4 regions of the Brevibacillus composti genome follow, and region 4 is predicted to be linked to each of the others. Evidence: riboswitches for the same ligand, from Rfam matches in the RefSeq annotation. Region 4 holds a riboswitch; each other region holds the start of a gene.
What was found. Region 4 has a riboswitch for cyclic di-AMP ahead of JD108_RS11995 (CAP domain-containing protein). Riboswitches for the same ligand answer to the same signal wherever they lie in the genome.
Positions count from the first base shown of each region.

Region 1: another riboswitch for cyclic di-AMP. It lies ahead of JD108_RS03600 (hypothetical protein); the one in region 4 lies ahead of JD108_RS11995 (CAP domain-containing protein).
Region 2: another riboswitch for cyclic di-AMP. It lies ahead of JD108_RS03585 (hypothetical protein); the one in region 4 lies ahead of JD108_RS11995 (CAP domain-containing protein).
Region 3: another riboswitch for cyclic di-AMP. It lies ahead of JD108_RS18435 (C40 family peptidase); the one in region 4 lies ahead of JD108_RS11995 (CAP domain-containing protein).

Region 1 covers NZ_CP066308.1:684,466-689,955, reverse strand. The annotation lists gene kdpB (potassium-transporting ATPase subunit KdpB) at 1-1,747, opposite strand, end outside; gene kdpA (potassium-transporting ATPase subunit KdpA) at 1,761-3,443, opposite strand; gene JD108_RS22755 (potassium-transporting ATPase subunit F) at 3,476-3,553, opposite strand; gene JD108_RS03600 (hypothetical protein) at 3,715-4,122, opposite strand; cyclic di-AMP (ydaO/yuaA leader) riboswitch at 4,234-4,395, opposite strand; gene JD108_RS03595 (ATP-binding protein) at 4,956-5,490, shown strand, end outside.
Region 2 covers NZ_CP066308.1:678,708-684,197, reverse strand. The annotation lists gene JD108_RS03595 (ATP-binding protein) at 1-766, shown strand, start outside; gene JD108_RS03590 (response regulator) at 753-1,454, shown strand; cyclic di-AMP (ydaO/yuaA leader) riboswitch at 1,662-1,820, shown strand; gene JD108_RS03585 (hypothetical protein) at 1,934-2,398, shown strand; gene JD108_RS03580 (Na-translocating system protein MpsC family protein) at 2,467-2,772, shown strand; gene JD108_RS03575 (aspartate kinase) at 2,854-4,107, shown strand; gene JD108_RS03570 (VirB4-like conjugal transfer ATPase, CD1110 family) at 4,309-5,490, opposite strand, start outside.
Region 3 covers NZ_CP066308.1:3,659,029-3,664,518, forward strand. The annotation lists gene JD108_RS18425 (PspA/IM30 family protein) at 1-252, opposite strand, end outside; gene JD108_RS18430 (LiaF transmembrane domain-containing protein) at 329-739, opposite strand; cyclic di-AMP (ydaO/yuaA leader) riboswitch at 1,057-1,197, shown strand; partial or broken gene JD108_RS18435 (C40 family peptidase) at 1,203-1,733, shown strand; gene JD108_RS18440 (response regulator transcription factor) at 2,081-2,800, shown strand; gene JD108_RS18445 (sensor histidine kinase) at 2,801-4,171, shown strand; partial or broken gene JD108_RS18450 (GNAT family N-acetyltransferase) at 4,324-4,545, shown strand; gene JD108_RS18455 (cytochrome P450) at 4,598-5,490, opposite strand, start outside.
Region 4 covers NZ_CP066308.1:2,327,797-2,333,286, reverse strand. The annotation lists gene JD108_RS12015 (aminotransferase class I/II-fold pyridoxal phosphate-dependent enzyme) at 1-96, opposite strand, end outside; gene def (peptide deformylase) at 262-786, shown strand; gene JD108_RS12005 (homoserine dehydrogenase) at 839-1,855, shown strand; gene JD108_RS12000 (hypothetical protein) at 1,922-2,068, shown strand; gene JD108_RS11995 (CAP domain-containing protein) at 2,199-2,948, opposite strand; cyclic di-AMP (ydaO/yuaA leader) riboswitch at 2,956-3,115, opposite strand; gene JD108_RS11990 (cold-shock protein) at 3,476-3,679, shown strand; gene JD108_RS11985 (phosphotransferase family protein) at 3,801-4,736, shown strand; gene JD108_RS11980 (Na-translocating system protein MpsC family protein) at 4,984-5,409, shown strand.

The DNA.
Region 1 (5,490 bases), 1.6 Mb from region 4:
ATTTGGCGATGTCGTTCGCCACGCTGAAGGTGGTCAGAGCGCCGCGCGTCATTAGCAGTTGCTTGCCGATCGCTACGACTTCAATGATCTTCGACGGATCGGAGTCAAGATCGACCATGTTGGCCGCTTCCTTGGCTGCCGTCGTGCCGCTGTTCATCGCAAGTCCTACATCCGCCTGCGCGAGTGCCGGGGCATCGTTCGTTCCATCTCCGGTCATGGCTACCAGCTTACCGGCCGCCTGTTCCCGCTTGATCACGGCAATTTTGTCTTCCGGCTTGCTCTCGGCGATAAAGTCATCCACCCCGGCCTCTCGTGCGATTGTCGCTGCTGTCAACGGGTTGTCTCCTGTACACATGATCGTTTTGATTCCCATCTTTCGCAACTGATCGAAACGCTCCCGCATGCCGGGCTTCACCGTATCCTTCAAATAAATGAGTCCGTAAATTCGATTGTCGACGGCAACGGCGAGCGGCGTTCCGCCCTCCGATGCGATCGCGTTCCCTTTTTGTTCCAAATCGGTGGGAATAACCCCTCCTTGTGCACTGACCCAAGCCTTGACTGCGTCAACCGCGCCTTTGCGAACTTTTCGTCCATTCGGCAAATCGATACCGCTCATGCGAGTTTCCGCTTTAAATTCTATGAATTCCGCACCTTCAGCCGCATTCGTTGGATACGTATACCCTTCTTTTTTCATGAGTTCGAGTACGGATCGGCCTTCGGGTGTTTCATCCTTCACTGAACTGACGGCTGCCCATTCGGCTACCGTCTCTACGGTCGTATCCCCAACCGCGATGAACTCGCTGGCCATCCGGTTCCCAAACGTGATTGTACCTGTTTTGTCCAAAATCATCGTATCGATGTCGCCTGCCGCTTCCACCGCTTTCCCTGACATGGCCAGTACATTGAAACGGGTTACTCGGTCCATCCCGGCAATACCGATTGCGGATAATAAACCGCCGATCGTTGTTGGAATGAGACATACCAGCAGCGAAATCAGAACGGGAATCTCCAATTTGATTCCAAGATAATCGGCCATCGGCGCCAATGTCACCACAACGATCAGGAAAATCAGGGTCAGGCTGACAAGCAGGGTATTCAGCGCGATTTCGTTTGGCGTTTTTTGTCTCTTTGCGCCTTCGACTAATGCGATCATCCGATCGATGAACGATTCGCCAGGGTCGCTTGTAATCCGTACGGTTATCCGGTCGCTAACGACCCGCGTGCCGCCGGTTACCGAACTGAAATCGCCGCCTGCTTCTTTGATGACAGGAGCGGATTCGCCGGTAATGGCTGACTCGTCCACGGAAGCGAGCCCATCAATGACCTCCCCGTCACCCGGAATCATCTCCCCTTGCGAGACAATTACAACATCGCCTTTGCGCAGTTCCGTGGACGGAATCACCTTCACACTGTTGCCGATTACTTTATTGGCCATGATTTCTTTTTTCGTCTTCTTGAGAGTGTCGGCCTGCGCTTTTCCTCTGCCCTCAGCCAATGCCTCGGCGAAGTTGGCGAACAGCACGGTAAATAGCAAAATTAGAAAAACCGCCAGATTAAATCCAACTCGTCCTTCGGTACCGAAGTAGCCCGGAAACAACGTCATTAACAACACGACGAACGTTCCTGCTTCGACGACAAACATGACCGGATTTTTCATCATGACAACCGGATTTAATTTGATAAAGCTGTCCAAGATCGCCTTTTTTACGATCTCGGCGGACAACATGTTTTTTTGTTTCGTATTCATGATCTCACCTCTTCTATTTCAGGAGCGTCAAATGCTCTGCGATCGGACCCAGAACAAGGGCGGGCAAAAAGGTCAAAGCTCCGATAATCAGTACGGTACCGACGAGAATACCCGCAAATAATTTGGTGTCCGTGCGGAACGTTCCGATCGTTTCAGGCACCCATTGTTTCGCCGCCAGGGAACCGGCTACGCCGAGCAGTGCCACAATAGAAATGTAACGTCCGAACAGCATGACAAGTCCCGTAGAAACGTTCCAGAACGTCGTATTGTCGCCCAAACCTTCGAAGCCGGAACCGTTGTTCGCGGCGGAAGACGTATATTCATACAGTACCTGCGAGATGCCATGGAAGCCGGGATTGCTGATGGCCCCTTTCCCCAAATCCGTCAAAAAGGCGATTGCCGAGGGCGCCAAAATAATAAGCGGGTGAGCTAAAATAGCGATGGCGACTAGTTTCATTTCCCGGGCTTCGATTTTGCGCCCCATGAATTCCGGCGTACGGCCAACCATTAGTCCGCAAAGGAAGACGCCCAATATCGCATACATAAGCATGTTGACCAGCCCGACGCCGTCACCGCCGAATACACAGTTCAGCATCATTTGCGAAAGCGGCACCAGACCACCCAGCGGCGTCAAGGTATCATGCATATTATTGACCGTACCTGTTGTCGCCGCGGTCGTAACCGTTGTAAACAAGGCCGACTGCGCTATCCCGAACCGGACTTCCTTACCTTCCATGCTTCCTTGCGAAGCGTCGATTCCGAGCGCATTCAGTGCCGGGTTCCCCCGCAGTTCCGACGTGTACACAACCGAGAGGAAGGCGACAAACAAGATAAGCATCGCGCTGAAGATCACCCAGCCTTGTTTTTGATTTCGCGCGAATCTGCCGAATGTATACGTCAATGCGGCCGGAATACACCACATCGACAGCATTTCAATCACGTTCGTGAGCGGACTCGGATTTTCAAACGGATGCGATGAATTGACACCGAAAAATCCGCCCCCATTCGTTCCCAGGTGCTTGATCGATACGAGGGAAGCCACCGGACCGATTGCAATTAGCTGTGTCTCGCCTTCAATCGTTGTCGCTTGAACGGTCGGACTAAGCGTTTGCGGCACCTTTAAAGCCACCAGCGCCAGCGTCACGATGATCGCCATCGGGATAAGCAAACGGGTGTGCGCTTTGACAAAATCGGTGAAGAAGTTGCCGAGCGTTTTCCCTTTGCTTGTCAAACCGCGAATGAACGCGATCGCTACGACGATGCCGGATGCCGCTGATGTAAACATCATCATCATAATAACAGCCATTTGCGAGAAATAGGACAATCCTGTTTCGCCGCTGTAATGCTGCAAGTTCGTATTCGTCATGAAGCTGATGACCGTATTGAAAGAAAGCGTTGACTCCATGTTATCGATGCCGTTCGGGTTGATCGGCAGCCATTTCTGGATGCGTAAAATCAAATAACTGACCGCCACCAAAATAACGTTGGTCAATATCAAGCTGAGCGTGTATCGTTTCCAGCTCATTTCAGCGCGGTTTTTCAAACCGGTCAGTCCGTAGATCAACCTTTCAATCGGTCCGAATATTTTGTCGGTCCGGTTGGGTTCATTGGAAAATACATGAAAGATGTATGCCCCCAAAGGTTTGACCAAAAAAACTAAAATCACAATGACCGCTACCAGTTGCAAAATGGCCATTTCATGCCCTCCTCAAACATATACAGATCATATTAAAATTTTTCGGGATTCACCAAAGCAAAAACGAGATATAAAAAAATCAAAACCGTAAAAACAGCAACTATTATCATGAGCGTTCTCCCCCCGATTCACCTGCAACTCGTCCGCACCAAGCTAAAAATAAGCAAAACAATCCATATACGCCACCTAGTGTTAAAATCATTGCGATATCCATCATGAATGATCATCCCTCCCTTCAAGCATGTACCCGGTACGTTTGCCTGATATGGATTCAGCTTTCGTTATCAAGCAGAAACGAAACATCATCGCTGCGGGTGTAAATGACATAGCTAGCGCCAAGTCCTTTGTAGATGAGTCTTGCATTGTTGCTGCCGGTGATGATATAGATCGGCTTGCCTGTCCAGGATCGGCAGATCTGAATGTATCGGCAAATCAAGGGCAAACTTGACTCAAACAAGTACACCTTCCCTACCGGTAACTCTGGAATGAGCCAGGTTTCCCGGTCTACAGTATCGACCATTAAGATGTGCTTGACGCCCAAATGTGTCAATCTCGACTTCTCTGTTTCATGATTGGTAATCGCTGCATAAGTTATTCCTTTGATTCGCAACGCTTTAATAAACTGCTCCCCGGTTTTGTTGGGCGCAGAGACGAGTACAAACTCATCTTGAGCTTCCATAGCCAATCTCCTCCATCCTGGTACAGGCAACAAAAAAGAAGCTTTCGGAAGAGGAACTCTTCGTCAGCTTCTTAGGCACGAAAAAACACCGTGTCTAATCACGACAATTGTTGCCTCTCTTAAAGACGCTTACGAGGTTAGCTGTCGGATTCGGGCGTAAGAGTCGCCCTACGCCGGATTTACCGGCGATTCACCCCATGAAGCCGACAAGACCGGCTTCGATTGGTTCCCCCGCTCCTTCGTGTTAATTGAAGAATTCAGCGATTGAAACGATGATTATCATGTTCACGAAACACCACAGAGGCATAAGCACTGTGGTCGAAACTTACGATCACAAGCTTCATCATCCTCTCTCTACAAGGGCCACACTTTTGAAAAGAGCTGCTTCCGCATTTACGAGTTTTGCTTATGGATTCGGGCGGTGAGAGTCGCCCTGCCCCTGCTTAAGCTTCGTATAAGCGGGGGAATTCATCCCTTACGGATCCGGTTGACTTGCTCTCACACAAGCACTGATCCGTAGTTGGTTCCCTCTTGTTCCTGAGTCACAATTAAGCAACTGTAAATGAAAAACAATTCAATTCATGGACGTATGTTACTCCGAGACAAAAAAACTGTAAAGTGAAGCATATTGTATATCCGCTTAAAAAGAGTGCTTTATGTTTGGGAATTCATGACCCTGGCAGAAGATCTTCATTTTTCTCGTATTTACTCATTATTTTGAGGTTTTTCAATCATTTTTACGAAATTTTTACGCCCAGTACCGGTTTATTTTACTCTTTTTTTACAGTAACCTAGAGAGGAGAGACACAAAAAAGAGCAGGATGTGTTTTGCTATGCATAAATGGAATGCGGTATGGATTTCGTTGCGATCGTACGTAAGCACGACTTTGCTGATCGCTCTCATGACCATGGTATTAAAACCGTTTGGTCTTGCTTTTGACTTGGTCAATATTGCTCTTATCTATTTACTCCCGGTTCTTTTCAATGCCGTCTTCGGGGGACTGCGTCCTGCTTTCTACGCGGCGATCCTGGGTGTCTTAGCCTTTGATTTCTTCTTCGTGCCTCCTGTACTGAGCTTTACCGTATCAGACTTGCGCTATCTGGTTTCATTTGGCGTCTATTTGGCGGTGGCAGCATTAACGGCCAGCCTAGCGGCCAAGCTGAAGCAGCAGGTCCTCTTTTCCAAGCAAAGGGAAGCTCACACAGCTGCGTTGTACGCGCTTAGCAAGCAGATGAGCGCGATCGCGGACATCCATTCCATGCTGGACAATTTTTCCCGACAAGTTTCGCAGACCCTTGACACAGAAATCGCGATCTATTTGGCGGATGACCAGAATACCCTGAAACTTGCCCATGAGTCTGCCGATC
Region 2 (5,490 bases), 1.6 Mb from region 4:
CCGAATTGCTCATCTAACAGCAGAGTCGGAACGCCTTCGTACTGCAATTTTGGATTCGGTCTCCCATGAACTACGCACCCCTTTGGCAACCATCATCGGCTCGGCAACCGGTCTGATCGAGGGCGGGCATATTTTCTCTGCAGAGGATCGAATGGAGCTTCTTGTCACGATTCGTGACGACGCCCTTCGTATGAATCGCCTAGTGACGAATCTGCTCAGCATGGTGCAGCTGGAGAGCGGGATGCTGCGCCTCAGGAAAAACTGGTGCGATGTGGAGGACTTGATCGGCGTCACGTTATCTCAGGTCAAAGACTTTCAACAACATCGAAAGCTGCGCACCGAGTTGCCGGATGACGGGCCCATTATGGTCCTGGGTGACGAAGTATTGCTAGAGCAAATGTTGGTCAATGTCGTGAGCAATGCGATCAAATACAGTCCGGATTATAGTGAAATCGTCCTGTCAGTGAAAACCGGGGAAGCAGGCGTTGTCATCTCGGTCTCCGATACGGGGATTGGACTGAACGAGGACGAATACGATCGGATATTCGAAAAGTTTTACCGTTCAACCGCTGCGAAGCAAATAACCGGTACGGGATTGGGACTTGCCATATGCAAAGGAATCGTCGAGCTTCATGAAGGAACGATATCGGCGCAGCCGAAGGAACCGCGAGGGACCATTGTAACGATAACCCTTCCCTTAAACAAGCAAGACGACTTGCTTGCAGCAGCTGAAGAAAGGGGAACCACGAATCATGACCATGAATGAACATGGGGCTCGCATTTTGATCATCGATGATGAACCCCAAATTCGAAAGCTTCTGAAGGTAACCCTGCAAGCCCATCAATATGCCATCTACGAAGCCTCGACAGGAGAGGAGGGCCTCCAACAGGCATCCTTGATGTTGCCGGACTTGATCATACTTGATCTCGGGTTGCCGGGCATATCCGGCATGGAAGTGCTCGGCCGCATCCGGGAATGGTCAAATTCGCCGATCATTGTGCTGACGGCAAAAGACAGGGAGGAAGATAAAATCGTCGCGCTCGACAGCGGCGCCGATGATTATGTAACCAAGCCGTTCGGGATGGGAGAGCTCGTCGCTCGAATGCGTGTTGCGCTGCGGCACGTAGCCAAATCGTCGAATGAGCCCATCCTCCAGATCGGCGAGCTGACCATCGACCTGGCACAGCGAAGCGTGGAGTTGAAGGGAGAACGGATCAAGTTGACCCCAACAGAATACGATCTGTTGAAAATTCTCGCCTCCAACGCCGGGAAAGTAGTCACGCAGCGTCAGCTGCTCCAACAAGTATGGGGCAGCCACCACAATGAGACCGACAGCCATTATTTGCGGGTGTACATCGGACATCTACGCAAAAAACTCGAGGAAGACTCGACTCGGCCCAAGTTCATTCTGACGGAGCCGGGGATCGGCTATCGCTTCCTGTCCAGGGAGTAACAGAGTCGCTTACCTCGGCTACGTCCATCCTCCGTTCAAAAACGTAAGAACGGGACCTTCGTGTAGAAATATTGCCGTCTCCGTAAGTTTTTGTCCGATGCATCCGTTTTCGCGCACGAGAAAAGGCTAAAAATCAAAAATAGGCGTTGGATTCGGCTTTTACATTGTCTTGCAAAAAGCGTATGATCTCTATCAACAACTTCAAATTCATTTGAATCGCTGAATTCCCTAAGGGGAAACGGGGGAACCAACAGAAGCCATTAAATGGTTTCACGGGGTGAATTCCTTGTCTGCTTGGCACTTGGAAAGGGTACTCTCAAGCCCTAACCCGACAGCTAACCTCGTAAGCGCATTGAGAGAGAACCGTATCCGAGCTGCGTTTGTCTGATGGACTGACAACAGACTGCCCGAGAGCTTCGTTTCTCTGCTCTTCGGGCTTTTTGTCGTACCCAAAAAAACATTTAGGGAGAGTGGCAAGCATGTTACACGTGCAAGAAGCGGATCCACTGCCGGGTCTTGAATCGCCCGGTTTTCGGTATGAGGAGAGAATCCGTTCCATCGAAGTATTTCGCTTCGATCAAGAGTTGACCCGGCGTTTATTTTTCGAAAACGAAAAAGGTAGCGTGTGCGGATATCTGAAACTATCCGGCAACGGGTTTAGCGGTTGGGGAGAATACCGATTGCCTAATACGAAAAAACCGTTCGACCTCGTCGGATGGGCATCCGTATATATGAATCTGAAAGGTCTTAACATTGCCCAAGCCTTTCAATTGCTACAGGGTAAAGAAGAGAATTGGGGAAGGATTCGAAAAGAGTTGGCCGAATCGGCGTTGATGGACTTGTCATCCACTCTCGAGACCCCTTTTCTTTTGCCACATCACGGTGATTTTCCGATAAAACAACAATATATCATGGAACATGCCGAATCTTACGTCTCATTCTGATCTCGTAACGGAAAGGAGAAATGCATGGTGCAGGAGCTTGTAAATCAACTGAAAGAGGCCTACTTGCAATGATCGGTGAACATCCGCAGGAGGTGGAAGTAAGAGTCATTAAAAACCATATCGTGATCATTGCCAAAGGAACTCCAACAATTGAGCATTCCATCTCTGTCCATACCATACGCGGCAGAAGCATTCATCAGACGATAGTCGAAATGGATCGCGACCGATTGCAAGCGCTGTTGAAACCTAAAGTGGCTGCAATTGTCGGTTGCCGCGTCACTTCCATTCAATCCGACATTTGCATCGGCACCGGGGAAAAAATGGAGCTGATTCATCTGGATTGCGATATCGAGCACAAGTATATGCATGATTAGGTTTGAAGAGACGTTTTATTCCAAGGCCTGTCCGTCAGTTAAGTGGAACAGTATTCGAATTCATAATCGGGAGAGATAATGTTGTCATTATTGGTGATGAAATATGGCGGCAGTTCCGTAGGCGACGCCAAACGGATAAAGCGCGTTGCGCGTCGGATAGCGGACCGAAGGCAGGAAGGCCATCAGTGCGTCGTGGTGGTCTCCGCAATGGGAGATACGACGGACGATTTGATCGAGTTGTCCAAAGAAATCGCGGAGGCAACCCCTTCAGCGCGTGAAATGGACATGCTGCTCAGTACAGGAGAACAAGTTTCGGTTGCCCTGTTGTCGATGGCGCTGCACGCCCTGGGCGAACAAGCGGTCTCTTTAACCGGCTGGCAAGCCGGCATTCGTACAGAAGCCAACCACGGGAAGGCACGGATTATCGACATTCAGGCAGATCGAATAATGAATGCGCTATATCAGGGGCGCATTGTCATTATAGCCGGTTTCCAAGGAGTGACAGAGAATGGCGAGATTACGACGCTTGGACGCGGGGGCTCCGACACGACGGCTGTCGCGCTTGCAGCAGCGATCCGGGCAGATTTGTGCGAAATATACACGGATGTGGACGGTGTTTATTCAACCGATCCGCGCATCGTCAAGCAGGCCAGAAAACTGAAGGAAATCTCTTACGACGAAATGTTGGAAATGGCTCATCTCGGAGCGGCGGTTCTTCACCCCCGTGCGGTGGAATGTGCCAAACAAAATAAAGTGAAGTTGGTCGTTCGATCCAGCTTTACGAACCATGAAGGTACGCAAGTAAAGGAGGAAACGGATATGGAACAAGGAATCGTGGTTCGTGGCATCGCGTTCGACAAGCCTATTGCGCATGTAAGCTTATTGGATATGCCTACAAACCCAAGCCGACTCGCTGCGGTTTTTAATTCGCTTGCGAATGACGACATTGATGTCGATCTTATCGTTCAAGGCGGAATAAGGAATGGCAAGGCTGACCTGTCCTTTACCGTTAGCCTCGCCGATCTGGAGAAGGCAAAAAGTGTGCTTTATCACATCCAGGCAGATGTTGGTTTCAAAAACTTGGAAACCCACTCCGATTTGGTGAAAGTATCTATCGTCGGGGCGGGAAATGTCAGTTCCCCTGGTCTTGCAGCGACGATGTTTCATACCATTGCCGAAACCGGCGTTAGCATTTACACGGTCAGCACGTCTGAAATTAAAATTTCGTGCGTAATCGAAGGGAGAAGGCTCCATGAAGTTATTCGATCCCTGCATACCGTGTTTGGACTCGACGAGCACGAATATGTCTTTGTAACGGACGTAAGTAATGAATGAATGTTACTCAACGGAAAAACACGCTGTATCTTAGTTCAATTAACACTAGAAATTAGCGGTACATTCGAAAACCTAAACCACTTAGAAAGAGTAGCACCATTGGCAGTGAGTTTTACAAGAGTGTTTAAACCGGAAAATGAAAAACAATTTAAAAAAGTAAGCGATTGTTCTCGGTTAAGACCAATCGCTTACTGTTGTTTGTTAATGATCCCCAGGCTTCGTCGTCATCAGGCGATACAGTTTCGTGTTCCGCGGGAACTTGTCGGTAAACGGCACAAGGGAACTGCCTACCTTCATCAATCCATTCCCGGCGTCAACATTGGTAATATAGGAGAGTTGCAGGTCCGAAATATTGAGAAGCCCGGCAAGCTCCATCCGATCGGTGCTGGCCTGATTCAGCATGACGATAAATTCGCTGTTCGCCAGCATAGTCCGGGCCGTATGGCTTTGCAGCAAATCATCCACGTTTTGCGTAATTCCCGTACAAAAAGCGCCATACTTTCGGACGCGCTTCCAAAGCGTGAACAGAAAGTTGGCGCTGTATTCATGCTGAAACAAAAGATAGATTTCGTCAATAATGATAAACGTATTTTTGCCTTTAACCCGATTTTGTGTAATCCGATTCAGGATGCTGTCCAAAACAACAAGCATGCCAATCGGGAGGAGCTGTTTGCCCAAGTCGAGAATGTCGTAGCAGATGAGCCGGTTATGGACATTGACATTGGTCGGCTTGGCGAACGTATTCAAACTGCCAGAAGTAAAAAGTTCAATCGCAAGCGCGATGTCCTGCGCTTCCGGCTCCGATTGCTTGAGCAGCTCCGCGCGAAAGTCCTGAAGCGTCGGCGGCTGCCCCTTATAGTTGCTCTGCAAATACTTCCTGTACACGCTGGCGGTGCAGCGGTCAATGAGCGACTTTTCCTTCGCTCCCAGTTGATATTCGCCAATCAACTGCTCGCATAACGAGAGGACGAATTCCGATTTGAGAATGATCGGATTGGCTCCATCGCCATATTGACGATTCATATCCATCGCATTGATATGGTTGGGCGAAGTGGCGGATATATGAATCGTCTCGCCGCCCAATGCGTTCACCAGTGCGGAGTATTCCCGTTCCGGGTCGATCAAAATAATATCGTCGTCGCTGGCCAGCATCTGGTTGACGATTTCCCGTTTCGCGGTAAAGCTTTTGCCGGAACCGGATACGCCGAGGATAAAGCTGTTTCCGTTCAACAGTTGCTTGCGGTTGGCAATAATCATGTTTTTGCTGATCACATTTTGTCCGTAGTAAATGCCGCCCGGATGCACGATTTCCTGCGCCCGAAACGGAATAAAGACAGCCGTGCTTTCCGTCGTTAACGTCCGCAAAGCGTGAACCTTCCGCAA
Region 3 (5,490 bases), 1.3 Mb from region 4:
GTCCTCCCCTTCGACGAGGGCGAGCTTCACCTGACGATCGCGCTTCTCCGCGAGTGCCACGGCTTCCTCCCATTGTTGGCGGAATTTTTTCTCCAAAGCAACCTGTTTGGCTACTGCCACCTCTACTTGACCAATCTCCACTTCCATATCTCTCATATACTGATTCAGCATGACTACCGGATCTTCCATCGAATCCAGGACGTCATTCACCGATGCTACTGTCAAATCACGCAGTCTTTTAAAGATACCCATTGTTAGGTTCCTCCTTATCATATCACTTGCATTCTTGGTTACGCCAAGTTTTTTGGCGAAGGGTGCTGCTCGCGGATCAATACGGCTGTTTCTGGGTAGTTTGGCGTTCCCACCGATCCAAAGCGTCTTCCTTTAATACCTGCTGCGCCCACTGTCTTTCCCATCGTGTCGGCATGTGTTCGTCTGACTTGTCTCGGCGGCGGATCAGGCGATAGCCCAGGTAAATCACTCCAATCGCGAGTATGACGTTGAACAGCAGATGCAGCTTGCCGATCATCATTAACAGCCCGAACAGAAAGACCAGTATCCCAAAGAAGCGGGAACCGGAACCTTTGATGACCTTGCGGGCTCCGTATAACATGATCAGCCCGGGGATCAGCACACCGAGGAAATGGCCGCCGTCGATGCCCAGAAGATCCAAAAGCACAAATCCTCCGGTCAACAGGAGAGCCAGTCCCAAGAGCACCTTGCCAGACCGCTCGTTCATATCATTCCTTCCCTCCAATCGTCTTGATTGTTGTGTTGCGGGTATGGCGTGAACCTTATGACCTCATTGTAGACGGAGAAGGTATTCGGGATAACGGGCGTGCGGTTGGTTTTCGTCTCCGTCCCGGGACGGATGCCGTGTCCTTCCTCGACCGGACGGGCTTCCGTCCCCCTTTGGACAAGCTGCGTAGACGAACATCCTCGTCGCGTTCGTTACAGCGTATGACAAAATTTTGTGACAAATTTGTGAACAAACAAGGCTAAAAAAAGGAAATACCGGCGTCATGGTGAACTATGTGGAGGTGCGTGTAAAAAAACATCGATAAATAGCCGAATTCCGCTCGCGGAAACGGGGGACCCACTTTACTTTGGGGTGAATGGCTGCCATCTCGGGCAGTCTAGGGAAATCCTTTCAACCGAACCCTTCAGCTAACCTCGTAGGCTCAGGAGAGGAGCAGTTTCTTTTGCGCAAGACGGTAGTTTCTTTATTGATTGCCGGATTGCTTGCAATGGGTACCGTCCCAGCACATGCTCAGGAGGGCCCCCCCCTGATGACTGTCGTCAAAGACCTTTACGGTGTCCCTTACAAGTCTTCCGGAACCACGAAAAAGGGTTTTGACTGCTCCGGTTTTACACGCTATGTATTTGAAGCGCTCGGTGTAGACTTGCCTCACAACTCCGCTTCCCAATACCAGGTAGGCCAGCCTGTAAGCCGCAAAGACTTGCAGCCGGGCGACCTCGTTTTCTTCAAGACGAACGGGCGAAGCATCTCGCATGTGGGCATCTACATCGGAAATGACACGTTTGTGCACTCGGAGTCTGGCAGGGGTGTCGTCAACACCAAGCTGAGCGACCCCTACTACTGGAGCAAGCGTTTTGTCGGAGCGAAGCGGATTTCATCCGTGCATCTCCAGGCAAATGCCATCCCGACAGCCGCTCCGGCCGCCAAGAAAGCGGTACAAGCAGCTTCCACACCTGAACAGCCCGTGCAGCAGGCACAGGCGGGAGCCGCTCAAGCAGAAGCGCCACAACCTGAGCAACAGACAGCGGTACCTGCCCAAGCAGCAGACGTACCCACTCCCGAACCGCAGGCAGATGCGCCTGTCAAGTAAGATCCGTTACATGAATGAAGCCAGGGACATTAGGTCTCTGGCTTTTTCTGACGCAATTTAGTACCTGGTGTCAAGAGGAAGTGGTAGGCCCATTCGCCGCAAAGCGCCATTTTCCTGCAAGATTACGAATGGAAAGAGTTGGATTCTATGCCCTTCGTCCGGCAAACCGTGATATGATTGGATAGAGATAAGAAACCTGCTGGAGATCTGAGATTACTGGGGGAATACCTGTGAAGGAACATGTTTTGCTTGTCGATGACAATCTTGAAATCATAGAGCTGCTGGAAGAGATTCTGGTCAATGAAGGCTATGAGGTGACCTCCTCGGAAAGCGGCGAACACGCACTGCAGCTGCTGAAGCAGGGCCTGAAGCCGAATCTGATATTGCTCGATATCATGATGCCCAATATGAGCGGCTACGAGCTCTGCTCGCAGATCCGCCGCGAATCCGACCTGCCGATCCTGTTCCTCAGCGCTAAGGGGAAAGCGGTGGACAAGGTCGTCGGGTTTGAGATCGGTGCCGACGACTACATCACCAAGCCGTTTGACACGGAGGAGCTGCTTGCCCGCATCCGTGCGCATCTGCGCCGCTATGAGCGCATCCGCAAACATACGGAGGAACATTCCGACAAGGAGACGTCCAATTCCGCCATTACCGTCCTGAAGTTCAAAGGGCTGGAAATTCACAAGGAAACCTACTCTGTCTATGTGAACGAAGAGAAAGTAGATCTGTCCACCAAGGAATTTCAACTGCTTACCTTTCTCGCGGAAAACGCCGGCATCGTCTTCACGCGCGAACAGATTTACGACCGCGTCTGGGGCTATGGGTACGGCTCGCTCAATACGGTGACGGTACACATCAAGAACCTGCGGGAAAAGCTGGAGGGCGAGCGCCAATACATCAAAACGCAATGGGGGACGGGCTACGTATTCATCGGGGAGAAAGTGTAGATGAGCATTCGCAACAAGCTGTTTCTCTCGTTTTTCGCACTGATTGCGCTGAATATCCTCGTCTTCAAATTCGTCTTCGAGGACATTATCGTCGTGCAGCTGAAAACAGACCGCCACAATCAATACCGCTACGAAAAGGAAACAGCGGAAAAGGTCCGTGTCAATCAACTGCTCAGCGCGAGCAACTTCAAAGACCCCACGGACCGAAGCGAATTGGAAAAACAGCTGCCTGAGGATCTGGTCTACAAGATGGTCGTCAAGGATGCCAATGGCAACACGATCTACAGCAAGACCTCGCAGGCCTATAACCTCAAAAACCCGCCGCGCAAAACCAACCGGGAAAATACGGATTTGAAGGTCGTGGCCGAATATCACTATCAGCACGAGCCTCCCAAAAAGGGGCAGACGATCATTTACTTTTATACCGATGATTCCGACATCATGGCCACAAAAGGCGTCAGCATGATGCTCATGTATATTTACGGAAGCATCGCCCTGGTGGGATTGGTGCTGCTCGGCTTCTTCGTCCGCTGGATTCTCCGCCCGGTCAACGAGCTGTCGCGTGTCACCCAAGAGATTCGCGCCGGGAAGCGCCTGGTTTCCTTCACGTACCACTCCGAGGACGAGTTCGGCCGCCTGTTCCGCTATTTTTCCGACATGGTGGACCAGCTACGCTTCTCCGAGGAGCGGCAATCCGAAGTGATCGCCGCCATCGCCCACGATTTCCGCACGCCGCTGACGACGATCAAAGGCTATGCTTCCTATATCGCCTCCGGACGTGTTCAGGAACTGGAGCGGATCCAGAAGCAGATGAAGAAAATCGAGCAAAAAACGGATGATCTGGAAGTGCTGCTGGATGAGCTGCAGGACTTTACCACGCAAAGTACGGAGCTGAAGCTGAACGTCAAGCGCTTCAACGTAAAGAACTTCCTGAAAGGAATCATCGAGGATTATCAGGTTCGCATAAAGGAAGCTGGGCTCTACTTTCAATGCAAGCTGCGCATCTCCAATGAGCTGCACATCGAAGCAGACGAGACCAAGGTGCGCCGGGTTCTGGAAAATCTCCTGAACAATGCCATCTACTACAACAAGCCGGGCGGCTCGATCCTGTTGACCTGCGACCAGCGGGAGGGACATGTGCTGTTTTCGGTGATTGATAAAGGAGAAGGCATCTCTGCGGAAGACCTGCCCAAGGTATTCACCAAATTTTACCGGGCGGAAAAATCGCGGAACCGCAATAACGGCGGGACGGGGCTGGGTCTGACGATCTGCCAGAGCATCGTCGAACGGCACGGCGGCATGATTACGGCCAATAGCGAGCTGGGCATAGGCAGTTCCTTTTCCTTCACGATTCCCTTTTCCCAGCACTGAGTTTATATTGTTTTATAATCGTTTGATTGTTCTTTTATAATTGTTTGATAAAGTAATCGTATTAGCTTTTCGTTTTCAGTGATAAATTACCCCAAGTTCGGTATCTGGCACCAGGCGAAATCGTTGCGGTGGACAGATGCTTTTTTTTATCCCAACGGCGCGGCATCGGCAGTCTGCTCCTCAACCTGATGATCTGCCCCCTGCAGGCCAGGGGGATCGGCGAATTTTGCCTGGACAGCGGCTATAAAGAAGCGCAAAAGGTATGGAAAAAGAGATTGGGAGAGCCAAATTACGTGCTGCGCGACTACTGGGGAGAGGGCTTTGACCATCTGATTTGGAAGCGAAGCACGCGTGAAGTGCCGATCATCTTGTAGCGATAAAATAGACACGAACCTCTGACGTGGGTCCGTGTCTTTTTCTTTGTTATCAGCGGGTACGCTCCTCCAGCTTCATCATCAGCCCGCCTTTGGGGCGCAGCGTGATCAGCGGCTCCGCCTCTACCGGCTTGCCCGGATCGGCCAGCCTGAAGCGGTAGCGCTGCGCGAAGGTGGCGAGCAACAGCGCCGCTTCCATGAGGGCGAAGTTGTTCCCGATACAGACCCGCGGGCCGCCGCCAAAGGGAAAATACGCGTAGGCCGGAATGCGCTTCAGCAAATCGCCGGCAAACCGCTCCGGGATAAACTCATCCGGCCGCTCAAAATAGCGGTCGCTGCGGTGCATCACGTACTGGCTCATCATCAGGGTATCCCCGGGCTTAAAGGCATGCCCGCCGATCTCCACGGGCTCTACCACTTCGCGGTTGAGCGTCCAGGCGGCCGGGTACAGCCGCAGGGTTTCATTGATGATCTGGCTGCAGTACGGGAGGCGCGGGATATCCGCTACCATCGGCAGGCGGCCGCCGAGCACCTCGTCCAGCTCCGCCCACAGCTTTTGTTCCGCTTCGGGGTGAGTGGCCAAGAGATACCAGGTCCAGGACATCGTGTTGGCCGTCGTCTCATGTCCGGCGACAAAGATGGTCATCACCTCGTCCCGAACCTGTTCATCGGTCATGCCCTGGCCGTCATCTTCGTCTCGTGCCGAGAGCAGCATGGCCAGCAGGTCCCCCCGTCCCTGATCCCCTTCCCGGCGCCGCTCCTCGATAATCTCGTAGATCGCCCTATCCAGCACCTCGGCAGATTCCTGGAACTGCCGATTGCTCGAAGTGGGCACATTCAGCGGAATGTCGATGATGGACGTCGCTTTGGTCGCCACATACTTCAAGCCGATGTCGATCGCACGGGCGATTTTGTCCGCCCCCTCCTTCAATCCCTTGCCGAACA
Region 4 (5,490 bases):
GAAGTAAATCAGTCGGCCCAATTCCGACAGCATGTCATAGTAATGCCGATTTTCGCGTTGGAGCGTGTCGTTAAGCTGAGATGCCAGTGGATGCATGGTTTCCTCCCTCTCTGTTTCCATCAGGTTCATCTTTACCATTTAAGATAGCGTATATGAGTGGTTTTGTCGATGAAAAAACAGCTCTCCAGAAAAGCGTTTGACGAATAAAGAGCGCTTTGTTACGTTGAGATTAACAGGTTGCTTGAGAGGGAGGGAAAGAGGATGGCAGAGCGGTTCATCGTACAGCTTGGAGATCCGATCTTGCGGGAAAAATCAAAGCCGGTAAAAATCATCAACCAGCATGTGTACAAACTCCTCGATGATATGGTGGATACCATCTATGCAGCCCCGGGGCGTGCCGGTCTCTCTGCCATTCAGGTCGGGATCCCGAAGCAGCTCGTCGTCATGGATTGCGGCAGCGGTCTGATCGAACTGATCAATCCCGTCATTCTCGAAAAGGAGGGTGAGGAAGAGGGCACGGAAGCATGCCTTTCTATACCGGGCGTCGTCGGATTGGTGAAGCGGGCGCAGTATGTAAAGGTAGGGACGCTCGACCGTGCGGGAGAAGAGAAGATCATCGAAGCCGAAGGTTTTTTGGCCCGCTGCATTCAGCATGAAGTGGATCATCTCCACGGCATCCTTTATATCGATTATGTAAACGAGCTGTACTCAAATCGCAGCGGGAAAAAACTGAAGCCGGCCGATGCGGCCCCGATTCTCGCACAGCGTATCCCGATCATTCGCTGACGCAAGAGACGTATTGAAGAATGTCCAGGTTTACCAAAGGGAGGAACACACTGTGAAAAGATGGGATGTCATCATCTCCGGTTATGGTACCGTCGGCAGGCAAGCAGGCAGGTTGCTGTTGGAGCGGCAGGAGCGGTATCGGAAGAGGTATGGAGCGGACGTGCGGATCGTCGGGGCATTGCGCTCGGCAGCCGGTTCGTATGACGCCGACGGTTTGACTTTGGATCAGCTGCGTGCGTTTTCCGCCGATGCGGGAGCGGGAAGACCGGAGTGGACTGGAGCCGATTTTCTAGAGTCGTGCGCGTATCACGTGCTCATCGAAGCGGGCCCCTCCGATATCCAGACAGGGGGGCATGCCCTCGAAGCGATGCGGGCAGCCCTGGGGGGAGGGAAGCATGTGATCGCGATCTCCAAGGGAGCGCTGGTCGCGGATTATCCCGGACTGTCCGCGCTCGCCCGCGAAAACGGCGTCCAGCTCAAGGTGAGCGGAGCGACAGCGGCTGCCCTCCCCACCGTTGATTTGCTGGCGTACAATTTGGCCGGTTGCGAGATATCCTTGATGGAAGGGATATTTACCGGAACGGCCAACTATGTGCTCACAGCCATGATGGACGAGCGACTGTCGCTGACGCAAGCGATCGAGCGGGCCCAGCAAATGGGGATCGCGGAGCCTGATCCCCGCTTTGACCTGGAGGGATGGGACACGGCCTGCAAACTGACCATCCTCGCCAATGCGGCATTCGGTGCCCCGCTCCGACTGTCGGACGTAAAGAGGGAAGGGATCGAGCAGCTGACTCACGAGCAGCTCGCCGCGTGGAGAGCTGCCGGACTTGTTCCCAAGCTGGTCGGCCGCCTGCAATCCGCGCAGGGAAGAGTGGAGGCGGCGGTTGAGCTGAGACTGTTGGAGCCGACGCATCCATTTGTCCACGTGCGGGGCACGACCAAGGCGGTCCGGGTGGAAACGGACACGATGGGAGAGCTGCTCGTCATCGGAGGTAAATCCGATCCGGTCGCGGCCGCAGCCGCTGCGCTGAAGGACTTGGAGCATCTCCTGCAGCAGTCCGGATAAATCGGCGCATACCATCCTCGCGGGTGCAAATACTACTTGCAGGTCGGACTCTCGAGGAGGCATCCCATGGACAAACAGCGAAACAAAGACAAAGACGTCAGCGTTGAGTTGCAACAGGTGGGAGCATACGCGACCAAACAGGAGATGCACGACACGAAGATTCCCTTGTTCGAGGACAAGGCGGACAACAACTGCGCTCCATGTCAGGAGTAGGTTCGTGCAGCAGGGAAAAGCCGGAAGCCTGTCCGGCTTTTTCTCTTTATGCGGTGAAAAGAATTTCCCTGCCCATACAAAAAAACCGAGCTGCGATTCCGCCGACTCGGTTTTTCCTCATTCTGTTTCATTATCCCGTGAATTCTTGGACCCAGTAGCCATTCTGATAGCCTACACCGATCTTGGTGAAGTTCGGGTTCAGAATGTTTTTGCGGTGTCCGTCACTGTTCATCCATTGCTGCATGACTTCTTGCGGACTGCGCTGACCCATGGCGATATTTTCACCGGCGGTCATGTACTGGACGCCAAAACTCTTCATCATGTCGAAAGGAGAGCCGTAGGTCGGGCTGTTATGGTCAAAATAATGGTTTTGATCCATGTCAGCCGCTTTTGCCAGCGCTACTTTTTCCAGAGCCGCATCATAGGCAAGCGGCGCCAATCCTGCTTTGGCACGCTCCTGGTTTACCAGATTGGCAACCTCACGGGCAAACTGGGAGGAAGCTTCAGCAGATTTGCCTGCTTGCGCTGGTGCAGGTTGTTGGACCGGTGCTTTGGCAGGTTGCTGAACCGGTTGTTGAACAGGCTGTTGCACCGGTTTTTGAACCGGCTTTTGAAACGGTTTTTGTACCGGTTGCTGAACCGGCTGTTGTACCGGATATCCCGTCCATTGGAAGTAAGTCGGATAGGACCAGTTCCAGTTGGATCCTTGGTTCGATGTTTGGAACTGTTTCAAAGATTGGGAATTCAGTACATATGGAAGCCACTGTCCTTGACTTGGATCCATTTTCACAGGGCAGGTGGCAGCAAATGCTGATGTCGATACAGAGGTAACTGCCAATCCCAAAGCAATCGCGATGATAGATCTGCCAAATGGTTTCATGTTCTCATCGTCTCCTTTTCTTCGCCTACGAGGTTAGTTGTCGGGTTTGGGCTGAGGATACAACCCATCACATTCGGTGATTCACCCCAATGCAGAGACAAGTCATCTCGGCAAAATAGATGTCCCCCGCACTTCCCGCTTTTGGGAAGTTTCGGCTTGTTTGTTTGGCCCTACTAGGATAACAAGAGTCGATAGAGAAAGAAACCTGTAAATCTTGCCAAGGTGACTCCTCGATTTGCATTCTGTTGCCAAATCAAGTAAGATGAAGAGACTTGAATAACAACTGTGGAAACTCTGATTCACACTGGCGCGGTCTTCGGAGCCGCAAGGATGGAAGAGAGGTAGGGCTTTCGTCGTTTTGGATACAGCATAGACGAAACCTTGTGCAATAGATAAAAATGAAGGCACCTGTTAGAGGGAAGCTATTCTTCATTTTCCTTGCTGACATGTGTTTTTTTCTTTTTACATGAAGCTTTTCAGGTTTGCACATAATACTGTTGGAAAACTGTTGGAGGTAGGTTACCGATATGGAAACAATTGGCACAGTAAAATGGTTTAATGCAGAAAAAGGTTTCGGGTTTATTCAAGTGGAAGGCGGGGAAGACGTATTCGTGCACTACAGCGCGATCCAAGGGGAAGGTTTCAAAACCCTTGACGAAGGGCAGCGCGTGCAGTTTACCATTGTCCAAGGCAACCGTGGTCCGCAAGCGGAGAACGTGGTAAGGCTGTAAAGAATCCCCGTGTCAAAAAGCAACTGTCACCCAGACAGTTGCTTTTTTGATCGATCCAAACCATCCTGAGCGTTTTATGGTACAATGTTCTTCCATAAGCTGGATGGGAAGGGGGGTTCCTGTGGAGGAGAAGATCAGCGCATGGCGTGAATGGATCCCGTCTCTCGCCGATGCGACGCAAATTACACCGATTCGGGATGGCTTTTCGTTTGACCGCAAATACCTGGTGATACACCGGGACGGTCGAAAGCTGCTGCTGCGAACAGCGGAACTTCGGCATTATGATGGTAAACGAGCTGAATATGAAGTCATGCAAGCGATCCGAAAGTACGACGCAAAAAGTCCCATTCCGCTGGAAATGGGGAAAATCATGCCGCTGGGTCTCTGCTATTACATCCTCAGCTACATCGAAGGCGAGGATGCGCGCCGCGTATTGCCGCAATTGACCCCATCGGAACAGTATCAAATCGGCTGGGAAGCCGGTCAGACGTTGGCAAGGCTTCATCGACATCCCGCACCTGCAACCACTGGTCCATGGTATGAGCGGATTGTGAACAAAACGAAGGGCTATGTCGATGCCTACCGAACCTGTGGCATCAAAATCAGACATGATGAAAAGATCATAACCTTCCTGGAAGACAACAAGCATTATCTGCAGGATCGCCCCAATCAATTCCAACATGATGATTATCACGTAGGCAATCTGATCGTATCAGGCAGAGCATTCGCAGGCGTGATCGATTTTAACCGCTTCGACTGGGGCGACCCGCTCCATGATTTTTGCAAATTGGCTTTGTTCAGCCGAGAATGCAGCGTCCCGTTTTCGGCAGGGCAGATTGCCGGCTACTTCGGGCGGGAGAGAATCCCGGAGCTTTTTTGGAAGCTTTACGCGATGTATGCCGCGATCAGTGTCTTTTCGTCGATCGTCTGGTCCGTCCGCGTGACGCCGGATAAAGTGGAGGAGATGCGACATCGTCTGCTCGCTCTATGTGAAGACCACGATGATTTTGACAGTTGCATCCCCGCTTGGTACCGAAACTGGGGAATGAGCGAATGACTTGAACAAGTTTCTCGGTTTGTGCCAAAAATTTACCGTAACTGTGATATAGTAAAATAGGGGGAAGGACAGAACGCCTTTTCCGTAACAAAAGAGGACTGATGGTGTGGAGACAAAAGTGCAAGCAGATCTAAGCAGTTATGTCGGACGGGTGCTTCGCGATCACTTTGGGAAAGGGCCAGAATCCGTCTTTGTTTCCATAGGGCATACTTTTATCACGTTCTAACTGCGGAACTTCCTTTCTCCGATGGAAAGGATCTTGCTCCAGCAGGACGAAATCTTCACAATCGGAAAGACCAGAGACCTGCTGATGAAGAATCTGATGCCGGAGCTTGTCGCGTATATGAAGATCGCGACCGGCGTCGAGATACGCGAGGTCTACTATGACTGGAGCTTGCATAATAAGTCAGGAGTCATCGTAGCGATTTGCAGCGAGCCGATCCCCTTCTCTCCCGAGATCATCGAAGAGTATCACGGAAAAGAACGAATCCATGAAGAAATCAACAGCATCAGCATGCAAGTGCAGAAATATCCCGAGGAGATCTTCTCCTACCAAACCAAGAATCGCCGCACAATCATCGTGGTTCGCAGCGGCATTCTGGTCGCCATCGAGAAAGAACTGATCCGTCTTGGCTTTAGGGAGACGCTCAAGATTGCCAAGAGGGAATTTTGATATTTTCGCCGATTGGGATTTTGACCTCGACAAAAGTGTCATTGTATTTATTGTCAACCCGACTACATAAACTGGTGGAAG